2 regions of the Gelidimonas diazotrophica genome follow, and region 2 is predicted to be linked to the other one. Evidence: predicted binding sites of a transcription regulator. Region 2 holds the regulator's gene; the other holds the start of a gene.

Evidence for each region. The regulator sigma-54, encoded in region 2, starts transcription at its own class of promoters, with help from an activator protein. The targets are predictions, from matches to a motif close to TGGCANGNAANCTGCTTT.
Region 1: adh (aldehyde dehydrogenase) is a predicted target of sigma-54. The motif match lies at 1,898-1,915, and genes of this name have one in related genera.

Annotation. Positions count from the first base shown of each region.
Region 1 covers NZ_CM146349.1:3,245,669-3,253,153, reverse strand. The annotation lists gene KGFNPO_RS15130 (PQQ-dependent methanol/ethanol family dehydrogenase) at 1-1,522, opposite strand, end outside; gene adh (aldehyde dehydrogenase) at 1,984-3,504, shown strand; gene KGFNPO_RS15120 (DUF779 domain-containing protein) at 3,646-4,020, shown strand; gene KGFNPO_RS15115 (ABC transporter ATP-binding protein) at 4,022-4,738, shown strand; gene KGFNPO_RS15110 (PQQ-dependent catabolism-associated beta-propeller protein) at 4,761-5,750, shown strand; gene KGFNPO_RS15105 (ABC transporter substrate-binding protein) at 5,743-6,996, shown strand; gene KGFNPO_RS15100 (ABC transporter permease) at 6,993-7,485, shown strand, end outside.
Region 2 covers NZ_CM146349.1:279,869-287,353, reverse strand. The annotation lists gene KGFNPO_RS01400 (KpsF/GutQ family sugar-phosphate isomerase) at 1-763, shown strand, start outside; gene KGFNPO_RS01395 (KdsC family phosphatase) at 763-1,308, shown strand; gene lptC (LPS export ABC transporter periplasmic protein LptC) at 1,305-1,901, shown strand; gene lptA (lipopolysaccharide transport periplasmic protein LptA) at 1,955-2,503, shown strand; gene lptB (LPS export ABC transporter ATP-binding protein) at 2,505-3,263, shown strand; gene KGFNPO_RS01375 (RNA polymerase factor sigma-54) at 3,298-4,773, shown strand; gene hpf (ribosome hibernation-promoting factor, HPF/YfiA family) at 4,880-5,245, shown strand; gene KGFNPO_RS01365 (enoyl-CoA hydratase/isomerase family protein) at 5,393-6,484, shown strand; gene KGFNPO_RS01360 (deoxyguanosinetriphosphate triphosphohydrolase) at 6,763-7,485, opposite strand, start outside.

The DNA of each region.
Region 1 (7,485 bases), 860 kb from region 2:
TGCCGGTCTTGGCATCCACCGCTTTCAGGAAGCCCTCGGGCGTGCCGTAAAATACCAGGCCGCCGGCGGTGGTCATCACGCCACCCCACAAAGGCGCGTTATTCTTGACTTCCCACACGATTTTGCCGGTCTTGGGGTCCACTGCGCGCATCGCGCCGATGTAATCGTCAAAGTTGGGTTTGATGGTAAAGCCGGCGCCGAGGTACGCTGCGCCTTTTTTGTACGAGATCGGCTCATTCCAGATATCCATGCCCCATTCATTGGACGGCACATAGAATAGTTTGGTCTGCGGGCTGTATGCCATCGGCATCTGATTCTTGGCACCCAAAAATCCGGGCGCTGCAAATGCGGTTTTCCCTTTCTTGCCTTCCTCGCCTTTGGTCGGGTCGCCAGGGCGGCCGGCAGGAATTAAATTTGGTCGTCCTGTTTTAAGGTCGATGCCGCTGGCCCAGGTGATTTTCTTGACAAACGGGAAGGCATTTTCAAGCTTGCCGTTTTTTGCATCCACTACATAGAAAAAGCCGTTGCGGTCAGCCTTGCCGCCGAAACGTTTGCCATCCATGTCGAAGGTGACGAACTCGTTGACGCCGTCATAGTCCCAGCCATCGTGCGGCGTGCTTTGATAACTCCACTTGATTTTGCCGGTGTCCACATCCAGCGCTACGGTGGACGACGAGTACAGGTTATCGCCGGGGCGTAAATGACTGTTCCAGGGTGCCGGATTGCCGGTGCCAAAATAGGCCAGGCCGGTCGATGCATCGTAGGTGCCGCCGAGCCAGGTTGCTGCGCCACCGGTTTTCCATAAATCGCCAGGCCAGGTCTTGTTGACGGTGCCGCTAATACCGTTTTCAATTCCTTTGCCGTCCTTGTCGTACTTGTAGCCCATGTGTCCTTCCACCATAGGCCGCATCCAGACCAGTTCGCCGGTGCGCGGATTGCGCGCTTCAACCCGGCCGACTATGCCGAATTCGCCGCCGGAGACGCCGGTGAGCAACAATCCCTTGGCAATCAACGGCGCTGCCGTCATCGAATAACCGGCTGCATAATCGTCTATCTTCTCTTTCCAGACGACTTTGCCGGTGTTTTGGTCAAGCGCTACCAGTTGCGCATCGAGCGTGCCGAAAATCACCAGGTTGTCATACAGTGCGGCGCCGCGATTGACCACATCGCAACAAGGCATGATGCCTTCGGGCAAGCGGTGTTCATACTTCCATAGCTTGGCGCCGGTTTTCAGATCCAGCGCATAAATGCGCGAATAGGAGCCGGTCACGAACATCTTGCCATCGTGAATCAGCGGCTGCGATTCTTGCCCGCGCTGCTTCTCGCCACCGAATGAAAATGCCCAGGCAGGCGTCAATTTGTTGACAGTCTTGGTGTTGACCTGGGTCAGTTTGGAAAAGCGCTGTCCCTGTTGCCCCATTCCCCACGACAAGACGCTGCCGTCTGAATTTTTTTCTATCATTGCATCCGTTACGCCCGCTGCATGCGCAGCGGATGCACTAGTCAGCGCAATGCCCACCATTAACCCTAATAATTTTATATGCACAACAATCTCCTCTTGAAATGACAGACGAACCAATTATGTGAAGCACATAACGGCAGGGAGATAGGCAAAGTACGTGCCATCGGATAATCACCTTGAAAAACCTGTTTTCCAGCCATTCGCAGGCAGAAAGCAGGCTGACATCGCGCGTCCAGTCAATCGCTTGTATCCGTACATTTTTGATTGCAGCGTCCAACATTGGGTCAATTTGAAACAGTCATTCTTGCACTGTTCAAAAAACAACCACTTTCAGCAAAATCAGGCGCGACAGATCGATGTGTTCACCTAGGCCGCTAGAGCGTTGGCACCCTAAGTGATGCGCCATTGCAGGGCTTGCTGCGCGAAAAACCAGGCTGGCATGGCGCTTGCAATAGCAGGTATGTGCACGACGCACTTGTGGCAAAGACCAATCGACATAATCACTTAAGAAAGAGGACGACATGAATCTCGCAGACATCAGCAAATTAGGCGTCAAGAACCCATTCAAACAACGCTACGACAATTTCATCGGCGGCAAATTCGTGCCGCCGGTCAAGGGTGAATACTTCGCCAATATCACACCGATTACCGGCCAGCCATTCTGCGAAATCGCACGCTCCACCGCAGAAGACGTCGAACTGGCGCTGGATGCAGCCCATGCCGCCAAAGATGCCTGGGCCAAAATTTCGCCAGCCGACCGCGCCAATATCCTGAACAAAGTCGCCGATCGGATCGAAGCCAATCTGGAATTGATCGCTACTGCCGAAACCATCGACAACGGCAAGCCGATTCGCGAAACCATGAATGTCGATATCCCGCTGGCGATTGACCATTTCCGCTACTTTGCCGGTTGCATCCGCGCTCAGGAAGGCAGCGTTTCGCAGATCGATTCCGAAACCTATGCGTATCACTTCCATGAGCCGCTCGGCGTGGTCGGTCAGATCATTCCGTGGAATTTCCCAATTCTGATGGCGGTCTGGAAACTGGCGCCTGCACTGGCTGCCGGCAACTGCGTGGTGATGAAGCCAGCCGAACAAACGCCGGCATCCATCCTGGTTCTGATGGAACTGATCCAGGATCTGCTGCCAGCCGGTGTGGTGAACATCGTCAATGGCTTTGGCCTGGAAGCCGGCAAACCGCTGGCCTCCAGCAAACGCATCGCCAAAATAGCCTTTACCGGCGAGACCGGCACCGGCCGCCTGATCATGCAATACGCGGCGCAAAATCTAATTCCGGTAAGCCTGGAGCTGGGCGGCAAATCGCCCAACATCTTCTTTGCCGATGTGATGGATCAAGACGATGATTTCTTCGACAAATGCCTGGAAGGTTTCGCGATGTTTGCGGTGAACCAGGGTGAAGTTTGCACCTGCCCATCGCGGGTATTGATCCAGGAATCGATCTATGAAAAATTCATGGAACGTGCGTTAAAACGCGTGGCTGCCATCAAGCAAGGCAATCCGCTCGATGCAACTACGATGATGGGCGCTCAGACTTCGCAAGAGCAGATGGATAAGATCATGTCCTACATGGACATCGGCACCCAGGAAGGCGCCGACAAACTGATCGGCGGCGAGCGTTGCGATCTGGGTGGCGATCTGGCTGGCGGCTATTACATCAAGCCGACGATATTCCACGGCAATAACAAGATGCGCATCTTCCAGGAAGAAATTTTTGGCCCAGTGGTATCGGTCACGACCTTCAAGGACGAGGCAGAAGCGCTGGAAATCGCCAATGACACTATGTTCGGTTTGGGCGCTGGCTTGTGGACCCGCGATGGTTCGCGCGCCTTCCGCGTCGGCCGTGCAATCCAGGCCGGCCGCGTCTGGACCAACTGCTATCACCTGTACCCAGCCCATGCTGCGTTCGGCGGTTACAAACAGTCCGGATTCGGTCGCGAAAATCACAAGATGATGCTGGATCATTACCAACAAACTAAAAACTTGCTGGTCAGCTATAGCCCGAAAGCGCTCGGCTTCTTTTAAGCCTTGATGTTGTAGGTTGGGTAAGCGCAGCGTAACCCGACATCCACAGTCGCAAATGTCGGGTTACGCGATGAAGCCGCTAACCCAACCTACCGATTCCGGCTCGCTTTGCTCAGTACCAACCTACGTTGGAGTCAATCTATGACGCACACAATCCCACGCGTGACGGCAACCCAGGCAACGCTGGATTTGCTGCAGACGCTGCATCAGAAACACGGGCCGCTGATGTTTTTTCAATCCGGCGGCTGCTGTGACGGTAGCGCGCCGATGTGTTACCCCGCAGGTGAATTCGCAATCAGCGCTACCGACGTCCATTTGGGCGAGATTAATGGCACGCCGTTTTACATGGGTGCCGAGCAGTTCGAATACTGGAAACACACCCAACTCATCATCGATGTGGTGAACGGCAATGGCGGCATGTTTTCACTGGAAAACGGTTCAGGCCAACGCTTTCTGACGCGCTCGCGCTTATTCACCGATGCCGAATGTGCGACCCTGGAACAACAGGATAAATAGCATGACGCTGCGCGTGACTTCAATTTGCAAATCGTTCGGGCAGCGCAAAGCGCTGGATAACGTCAGCCTGCATGTCGCCGCCGGTGAATTTCTGGCGCTGCTCGGCCCCAACGGCGCCGGCAAAACCACGCTATTTCAAATACTTTCAGGACTCTTCATCGCCGACCAGGGCAGCGCTGTTATTTGCGGCGCAGATATCGGCATCACGCCGATTCCCGCCTTGGCGCAACTGGGGATCGTGTTCCAGCAGCCGGCCCTGGATCTGGATCTGAGCGTTACAGCCAATCTGCAGTTTCAGGCCAACCTGCACGGCATTGCGCGGGTTGAAGCAAAACAGCGCATCGCAGATTGCCTGGCGCGCTTCGGCCTGTCGGAACGGGCACAAGACAGCGCCCGAGTTCTGTCCGGCGGCAACCGGCGCAAGGTGGAGTTGGCGCGCGCGTTGATGACGCGCCCCAAGTTGCTATTGATGGATGAAGCCACCGTCGGCATCGATCCGGCTTCGCGGATGCAAATCATTGCGGATGTCAAAGCACTGTGCAGGGAACAAAACATGGCGGTCTTGTGGGCCACGCACCTGGTGGATGAAGCCGACAGTGCGGATCGCATCATCGTGATGGCCAAAGGCCGGGTCCAATTCGATGGGCTGCCGGCACAACTGCTTGCCAGCCAGGAATGCGCAACATTGACCGATGCTTTTTTACGCTTGACTGAATAAGTACCAAGGGAGACGCAGCAGCATGACAATAAAAATCCAAAAACTTTTGCCCACGTGTGCAATGGCTGTTGCGATTGCATTTTCTGCATCGGCAGCGGCCAAACAAACCGGAGCGGTGTTTATCTCCAGTGAAAAAGACAATCAGATCACCGTACTGGACGGCAAGACGCAGCAACAGATCGCAACCATCAACGCGTGCAAGCGCCCGCGTCACATGCAATTGACAATCGATCGACAACGGCTGATCGCCTTATGCGGCGATGACGGCAGTGCCATCGTGGTCGATGTCGCCAGCAAAAAAGTAGTCGACAAGATCAAGTTGCAAGAGGGCGCTGAAATTTTCGATCTGTCACCCGATGGCAAGAAGCTCTATTTCTCCAATGAAGACGATGCCACCATCGTGGCGGTTGATCTTGCCAGCAAAAAAGTGCTGAGCGAGATCACGGTAGGCGAAGAGCCGGAAGGCGTATTGGTGACGCCGGACGGCAAGACCTTATATGCGACCTCGGAAGTGGCCAGCCTGGTGCATGTGATCGACATTGCCAGCGGCAAGATCATCAAGAATATCGAAGTCGGCAAGCGGCCGCGCCGCTTTGCGCTGACCCCGGACGGCAAAGAGCTATGGGTTACCTGTGAACGTGGCGGTTCGGTGAGCATCATCCGCACTGCTGACAATAGCGTTGCCGGCACCGTCAAATTCCAGCCCAAGGGTTTCCGCGCCGACGATGTCACTCCGGTGGGCCTGCTGATGGCCGCCGATGGCAAAACCGCGTACGTGGCGCTGGGCAAGGCCAACCATGTGGCGGTGGTCGACGTGGCGAGCCGGAAAGTGAAGAACCTGATCCTGGTCGGCAAACGCGCCTGGGGCCTGGCGCTGTCGCGCGACAATGCGACGCTGTATGTTGCCAACGGCTTGTCGGACGATGTCTCGGTGGTCGATGTTGCCCAGGGTCGCGCCGTGAAAACAGTGAAGGCCGGCCGGGTGCCGCATAGCGTGGTGATCGATGATTAATCCGGCTATTGATTTCAGACTCGGCCGCTGGCGCAGGGTGCTGGCGTGCAAGGTTCTGGCGTGCATCTTGCTGGCAACTGCAAGTTGCGCAATACAGGCGCGCACATTGACGATCGGCGTCGTGTATGCGCCGGACGATGCGCGCTATGCAGCTAAGCTGCTGGATAAAAGTTATCCCGGCCATCCGCTGGGCCGGCCCAAAGCGGGGGCCGAAGTCGCCATCGCTGAATCGAACTTTCAGCTAGCCAATGCGGGTTTGAAAATCGCGTTGCAGGATGTGCCGCTGGATAACGTCCAACAGGCACAGAAGCAGATCGTTGCAATGGCGCAGAAGGGCGTTCGGAATTTTCTGCTGGATCTGCCTGGCGCGACTGTGGCGGAATTGAGTAAAGCACTGCAAACCACCGACGTCCTGCTGTTCAATGTATCGGCGCCGGAGGACAACTTGCGCCGCGCCGCCTGCAGCGCGAACCTGTTTCATACGCTGCCGGACGAATCGATGATGGCGGATGCGACCGCACAATTCCTCACCGCGCACAAGTGGACCAGAGTGCTGCTGCTGACCAGCACCGCAGCTGCCGATGCATCCCGCATCGCAGCGACCAGGAAGGCGATCAAGCGCTACGGTATCAAGGTGGTGGCCGACAAGCTTTTCAAGCTGTCGAATGATCCGCGCGAGCGCGATCTGGGCAATGTGGCATTGCTCACGGCAGGGATTGATGCCGATGCGGTGTGGGTGGTGGACGCCGACGGTGAATTCGCGCGCGATGTGCCTTACCGCACCAATCTGCCGCGTCCGGTGGTTGGTAGCGCCGGCTTGGTGGCCGAAGCCTGGCAAACCTCATGGGAGCGCTATGGCGCGCCGCAATTGTCGCGGCGTTTCAAGAAAGTGGCGAACCGGCCGATGGCGGGTGCCGATTGGGCCGCATGGATTGCCACCAAGGCCATCATCGATGTCGCGCTCAAAGTGCCGGATGCGCGCCAACATCGGCGCGCCTTGCGCAGCACGGATCTGGTGCTGGATGGCTTCAAAGGCGCGCGCGTGTCGTTTCGCCTTTGGGATCAGCAGTTACGGCAACCGGTGTTTCTGGCGCACGGCGGCATCGGCGGCGGGATCGCCGGAGTGGCGCCTTTCGATGGTTTTTTGCACCCCCGCAATAATCTCGATACCTTGGGCGCAGATGAGAGGGAATCGCCCTGCAAACTCAGCGATAGCGGTAACAACGTCTCAGGAAACAAGAAATGAGAACCGCGCACGCCTTGCTGGCTCTGCGCGCGATTGCCGGCCGCGAAATTCACAAGTTCTTGCGCCAGCCCGGGCGGTTGATTTCGTCGCTGGTGCGGCCAGCCTTGTGGCTGGTGGTGTTTGCCGCCGGATTCCAGAACGTTTTCGGGGTGGCGATCCTGCCGCCGTATGACACTTACGTCGAATATCGGGTCTATATGGTGCCTGGGCTGGCGATGATGGTGTGCCTGTTCAACGGCATGCAATCCTCGTTGGCGATGGTGTACGACCGCGAGATGGGCGTGATGCGTTTGTTGCTGACCGCGCCGTTACCGCGCGCTTATTTGTTGGGATGCAAGCTGGCTGGCACCACTTTCCTGTCGGTCCTGCAGGCAATCGCTTTTTTTATACTGGCGCTGCTGTTCGGCATCGACCTTACCATCAGGCAAATCGTTATCGCCATGCCAGTTTTGGCGCTGGGCGCGTTGATGCTGTCTGCATTCGGTCTGA
Region 2 (7,485 bases):
CCCGGCTTTGTTCCTGCATCCGGGGGAAGCGGCGCACGGCGATCTCGGCATGGTGACCGCGCAGGATGTTTTTATTTCGATTTCCAACTCAGGCGAAGCGGCGGAACTGGTGGCTATCGTGCCGATCATCAAGCGCATGGGCGCCAAACACATCGCCATGACAGGCAATGATGCTTCCAGCCTGGCGCTGCTGTCCGATGTGCACCTCAACGTCCGGGTCGACCGCGAAGCCTGTCCGCTGAATCTGGCGCCGACTGCCAGCACCACCGCCGCTCTGGCGCTGGGCGATGCGGTGGCGGTGGCGCTGCTGGATGCGCGCGGCTTCCAGGCCGAAGATTTTGCCCGCTCGCACCCCGGCGGCGCACTCGGCCGCCGCCTGCTGACCCGTGTGCGCGACGTGATGCGCAGCGGCGACGCGGTTCCGGCCATAGCGGTCGACGCCACGCTGAGCGCCGCCCTGCTGGAAGTTTCCCGCAAAAGCATCGGCATGACCGCCGTGGTGGACGATGGGTTTCACGCCGTCGGCGTGTTTACCGACGGCGATTTGCGGCGCCTGATTGAGCATGTCCAGGATTTCAGCAAACTGCTGATCGCCGACGTGATGCACGCCAACCCGCGCACCATCGGCCCCGACCAGTTGGCGGTGGAAGCGGTTGAAATCATGGAACAATTCCGCATCAACCAGTTGCTGGTGGCCGACACTGATGGGGTTCTGATCGGGGCGCTGCATATCCACGACCTGACCCGCGCCAAGGTCATCTGATGACGCAGGACAATGACCGTATCGAACGTGCCCGGCAGCGCGCAACCCAGGTCAAGTTGATGATTTTCGACGTCGACGGCGTCCTGACCGACGGCAGCCTGCACTTCGGCCCGGAAGGCGAAGTCATCAAGAGCTTCAACGTGCTCGACGGCCACGGCATCAAGCTGTTGCAGCAATCGGGTGTAGCCACCGCCATCATCAGCGCGCGCCAGTCGGCCATCGTGGCCCGGCGCGCAACCGATCTGGGCATTGTGCATGTGCAGCAGGGGATGCACGACAAGCGGCACGCCTTCGAGCAATTGCTGGCGCAGACCGGAATCCCGATGCAATCCTGCGGCTTTATCGGCGACGATGTGATCGATCTGCCGATCCTGACGCGGGTAGGTTTTGCCGCCAGTGTGCCGAACGCACACCCCGAAGTGCAGTGTCGGGTCCATTACGTGACGCAAGCCGGCGGCGGGCGTGGCGCGGCGCGCGAGATTTGCGACTTCATCCTGCGCGCGCAAGGCAATTACGAGGCGGCGCTGGCGCCGTACCTGACATGAAAACCGCCGGCGCGACCTATCGCCTGCGCCTGATCGTGATCATTGCGTTGGGTGTAGTCATGACGCTGGGCAGTTTCTGGGTGCTGGAAGTGATGCGCAAAAGCGGTATCGATAACGCACCGGATATTGCCCGCAGCGAACCCGATTTCTATGTCGATAATTTTAAATTCATTCAACTCGCCAAAAACGGACAGCTGCACTACAAGATGTCCGGCGACAGGCTCACCCACGAGCCACTGCATGACTCTTACCAAATCGTGCAACCGGTCATCATCAACCCGGGCCAGGCACGCGCACCGATGACGATGCGCGCCGAAAGCGCAATCATCGAAGACGATAACAGCAAGGTGCATCTGCACAAGAAAGTGCAAATCGATCGCCCCGCTTCCGGCCAGAGCCAAGCCCTGCACCTAGAAACCGAATACCTGCTGCTGCTGCCCGACGAAGATGTGATGCAGTCGGACCAGCCGGTGAAAGTACTGCTGGGCCAGTCCACGCTCTCGGGCAATGGCCTATTTGCCAACAACGCCACCCGGGAATTGCGTGTATCGGGCAATGTGCGCGGCAGCTTTCCGGCATCGTCGGCGCATTGATGCTTACTGCACCGAGCCTGCGGCAACCAACCCTCTTTGATAGGAATAGCGTTATGAAACGGTTTTTTCTGATGTCCCTGACGCTGGCCGGGATGATTTTTTCGGCGGGCGCGCTGGCCGAAAAAGCCGATGCAGACAAGCCGACCAACATCGAAGCCAACCAAATGGCTTACGATGATCTCAAACAGATCAACACCTTCATCGGCAACGTGGTCTTAACGCGCGGCACGCTGCTGATGAAAGCGGGCAAGGTGGTCGTCACGACAGACCCGGCCGGCTATCAGTTCGCCACTTTGTACGGCGCACCGGGTGCAGTGGCAACCTTTCGCCAGAAGCGCGATGGCGGTCCCAACCTGTGGGTGGAAGGACAGGCAGAGCGGATCGAATACGATACCAAGGCAGAAATAGCCAAATTGTTTTCGCACGCGAAGCTGAAGCGGCTCGATGGCAGCAAGACCATCGACGAAGTCGAAGGCGAATTCATTTCCTACAACAGCGGCAGCGAATTCTTCAACGTTACCAACAGCGCCAGCGGTGCCGGCACGCCGGGCAACGGGCGCATCAAGGTGACCATCCAGCCGCGTACTGTAAAGGGCCAATAAGATGAGCCGATCCAGTATCCCAGGCAGTACCCTGAGCGTGCGCGGGCTGCAAAAAAGTTACAGCAAACGGCTGGTCGTGCGCGACATCTCGCTGGAAGTAAAAAGCGGCGAAGTGGTTGGCTTGCTAGGCCCCAACGGGGCCGGCAAGACCACATCGTTTTACATGATCGTAGGTTTGGTGCCATCGGACGCCGGCACCATTGATCTCGACGGCGTCGACATCTCGCGCCTGCCGATCCATCGCCGCGCGTTACTCGGTCTGTCTTACCTGCCGCAGGAAGCCTCGGTTTTTCGTAAACTGACGGTCGAGGACAATATCCGTGCAGTACTGGAGTTGCAAAAAGAAAATGGCAAAGCGCTCTCGAAAGCTGCCATTGAAGAACGCCTGAACAAGCTGCTGGCCGACTTGCAAATTGAAAAATTGCGCGAAAATCAGGCGCTGTCGCTTTCCGGCGGCGAACGCCGGCGGGTCGAGATCGCCCGGGCGCTGGGCACCAACCCGCGCTTCATCCTGCTCGATGAACCGTTTGCCGGGATCGATCCGATTGCCGTCATCGAGATTCAGCGCATCGTGCGTTTCCTCAAGGAGCGCGGCATCGGCGTGCTGATCACCGACCACAATGTGCGCGAAACCCTCGGCATCTGCGACCGCGCCTACATCATCAACCAGGGTGCGGTGCTGGCCAGCGGCCAGCCCGACGACATCATTGAAGATGCCTCGGTACGGCGGGTGTACCTGGGCGAACATTTCCGCATGTGAAGATAAACCACCTGATGCGACAAGTCCTTTCGGTATGAAGCAATCACTCCAGCTGCGCACTTCGCAGCATCTTGCGCTGACGCCGCAGTTGCAGCAATCGATTCGCCTGCTGCAATTGTCGACGCTGGAGCTGCACCAGGAACTGGAACAGATTCTGTGCGACAACCCGCTGCTGGAACGGCTGGACGATCCGCTCGACCATTCGGTGCGTTTGCTGGCCGATGGCGCAATCAGCACCAGCCCTGCCACCACCACAGCCTCAGCTGAAACCGATCCAGCCAGTATGCAAGACGGCAGCGCCGCCGAAGCAGATGCCGGATTCGATACGCCCGATGCACAGACGGCCGCATCGGACTGGAGTTTTGACGATGTGGCGCGCACCAGCAAAGCACCGGAAGACGACGACGGCCGGGCCCAGCTCGGCGCCCACGAATGCACTCTGCGCGAGCACCTGCTGGAGCAAGCCCATTTAAGCTTGCAGCAACAGCGCGACCGCGCGTTGCTGGAATTGCTGATCGATGCGCTCGATGACAATGGCTACCTGGAAGAATCTCTTGACGCCATCCACGCTCGCTTGCCGTCCGAACTCGATATCGAGCCGGAAGATCTGACGTTCGCGCTGGCCTTGCTGCAAAGTTTCGACCCGGCCGGGGTTGGCGCACGCAACCCGTCGGAATGTCTGGCGCTGCAGATCCGCCGCCTGCCTAAAGCACCGTTCGTTACGCGTCGCCTGGCGCTGGCCATCGTCGAACAACACCTGGCTTTGTTTGCGCAGCGCGACTTTAGCAAACTCAGAAAACTGCTCGATTGCGACGATGAGGATTTGCGCGAAGCACAGGCGCTGATCAGGCAATGCAACCCGCATCCGGGCGCCATATTCGGCAGCGGCAGTGCCGATTATGTAGTGCCCGACGTCATAGTCAGGCCCGGCAAAAATGGCTGGCAAGTCAGTTTGAACCATGAAGTCATGCCGCGCCTGCGGGTCAATGCACTGTATGCCAACATCCTTAAGCAAGACAAGGGAAGCGGCTCGATGACGTCGCAGCTGCAGGAAGCGAAGTGGCTGATCAAGAATATGCGGCAGCGTTTTGATACGATTTTGCGCGTTGCACAAGCGATAGTCGAGCGGCAACGGAATTTTTTCAGCCACGGCGCAGTCGCCATGCGGCCTCTTGTCTTGCGTGAAATTGCTGATACACTAAACCTGCACGAGAGCACAATCTCCCGCGTCACTACCCAAAAATACATGCTCACGCCGCATGGTATGTTTGAGTTGAAATACTTCTTTGGCAGCCATGTCGCCACCGAAACCGGAGGAGAAGCTTCCTCCACTGCAATCCGCGCACTCATCAAACAATTGATAGGAGCTGAAAACCAGAAAACACCACTTTCCGACAGTAAAATCGCCGACATGCTGGGCGAGCAAGGTATGGTCATCGCCCGTCGTACCGTCGCAAAATACCGCGAAGCGCTCAAAATCCCGCCTGTCAATTTGCGAAAGTCTTTGTAGTCCAGTCGTCTGAAGTCCTTGCAATGCAGTTACTGTTGCTGCATTTTGACTCTGGCCGCCCCATCAGGCCCGAAGCAGGCAGCGATAATTTCCATAGGAGTGTTTTATGAATCTCACCATCAGTGGACATCACCTCGAAGTAACCCCCGCCATTCGCGAATATGTACAATCCAAAGTCGAGCGCATTACGCGCCACTTCGATCATGTCATTGATATCGCGCTCATCCTGAGCGTTGACAATCTCCCTGAAAAAGAAAAACGGCAACGCGCTGAAATCAACCTGAATCTCAGCGGGAAAGCGCTGCACGCTGAAAGCACGGATCAAAACCTGTACGCAGCCATCGATACGATGATCGACAAGCTCGACCGCCAAATCATCAAGCACAAGGGCAAGGTACAAGACCACCCACACGATGCCATCAAGCACCGGGACGGAGAACCCGAGTTGCCGGAAGCGTCCGCGATTTCCTGAGAGGAGATACGCAGAGTCGAACAATTCGACTCGCAACAATCAAGGGCGCAAGATGCGCCCTTTTTGGTACCTGATACATCGGTTCAATCTGCTACTGTTACCCGATTGCAACTCCATTCACCATTCCAGCCAAGGCGCACTTTCACCATGACAGAACACGTTCACATTTCGACCGAAAACCAGATCGGCTGCATCACGCTGAATCGTCCCAAGGCGCTCAATTCCTTGTCGCTGGAGATGATCCGGACTCTCACTGAAACGCTGCTGGCGTGGCGCGCCGACACCGGCATCCGCGCGGTGCTGATCCGCAGCAGCAGCGAAAAAGCTTTCTGCGCGGGCGGCGATATTCGTTTCTTTTACGATGTCGGCATTGCAACGCCGCGTGGCGGCAGCGCTTTGCTGGAAGATTTTTTCACCGAAGAATATGCGCTCAACCACCTGATCCATCATTATCCGAAACCGTATATCGCGCTGATGGATGGCGTGGTGATGGGCGGCGGCATGGGCGTGGCGCAAGCCGGCCCTGCCAGCCGGCTGCGCATCGTGACCGAACGCACCAAAATGGCGATGCCGGAAGTCAATATCGGCCTGTTCCCGGATGTCGGCAGCGGCTATTTTCTGTCGCGATGTGCAGGGCAACTCGGTACCTATCTGGGCGTTACCGGCGACATCATCACCGCCGCGGACGCCTTGTATGCGGGCCTGGCCGATTTTTTCCTGCCGTCGTCGCAATTGCCGGTCTTAACAGAAATGCTCGAATCCGGCGACGATATCGAGGTGCGGACGGCCATTTGCGACTTCGCAGCCGACTTCGACAATGGCATTGCGCCCGAGGCCAGCATGCTGGCGGTTCATCGGGACGCGATCAATCGCCATTTTGCACAGGATACAGTGCCAGACATCATCAAATCGCTGTCGCAGGACCAAGCACCGTTCGCCCAAAAGACTCTGGCCCTCATGCAAAAACGTTCGCCGCTGATGATGTGCGTGACGCTGGAACAGATCCGGCGCAGCGCCGCCCTGAGCGTGGCCGAATGCCTGCGCATGGAGCGCACCATGGTGCGTCATTGCTTCGAGCAGGGCGAAGTCATCGAAGGTGTGCGGGCACTGGTGGTGGACAAGGATAACGCGCCGCAGTGGAATCCGGCCACGCTGGCTGAGGTAACGCCGGACATGATCGCCGGCTTCTTCGCGCCGGTCTGGCCGCCGCACGCGCATCCGCTGCGAAGCCTCGAATAACCGTAACTATTCAGCCCGCATCAAGAAACTTCCAAACCGAAGTGGTTTTTTGTAGGAGCGCACCCGGGCGCGGAAGCAGTCGCCTGACTGCAGCCGTTGATCGCGCCCGGGTGCGCTCCTACAACATCGTACCATTCCGCTCTTAATTGCCTTGCCGGCTGAATAGTTACGGGAAACCTTTATAAGCAGGGGGTATATTTAAAAACAGTGGATTTTCCGCATGCTATACATGCGGTATTAAAAAATACCTGGAGGTGTATTTTTTAATGCCCCAATTATCAGAGTTCTTCCACCATGAATAAACGCCGATGTTCGCGCGTTGCATAACGGTCGGTCATGCCGGCAATATAATCGGCAATTTTGCGCGCCTGCGCCTGCAAGTCGTTCTGCCCGGCAGGCAGGCGATGGTCCGGCGGCAGCAGACTCGGCTCTTCCATGAAGGCTTCAAACAGCGCGGTAATGATGTGGCGCGCCTTGGTCGTCATGCGGTTGACCAGATAATGACGGTACAGATTCTCATGCAGGAAATGCTTCATCAGGGCGGCATCCTGCCGCATCTGGTCCGAAAACGCGATCAGCGTGCCGGCGCTGCGCACCGCGTCGATCGATGCCGGTTGCGCCTGCGCGATGCGGGCCTCGGAAGTCCGGATTAAATCGACGATCAACGCATTGATCATGCGACGCACCGTTTCATAGATCGCCCGCCGCCCGCTGATGCCGGGAAATACCGCTTCGACTTCGTGCCGATGACGCGCGAACAGATCGACTTCGCCCAATTGTTCGACCGTCAGCAAGCCGGAGCGCAAGCCGTCATCGATATCGTGATTGTTATAAGCAATTGCGTCAGCCAGATCGACCAGCTGCGCCTCCAGCGACGGCTGCCTGCGGTCGATGAAACGCTGGCCGATGGCACCGAGCTTGGCCGCATTTTCCAGCGAGCAATGCTTGAGGATGCCTTCACGGGTCTCGAAGGTCAGGTTCAAGCCATCGAAAGCGCCATA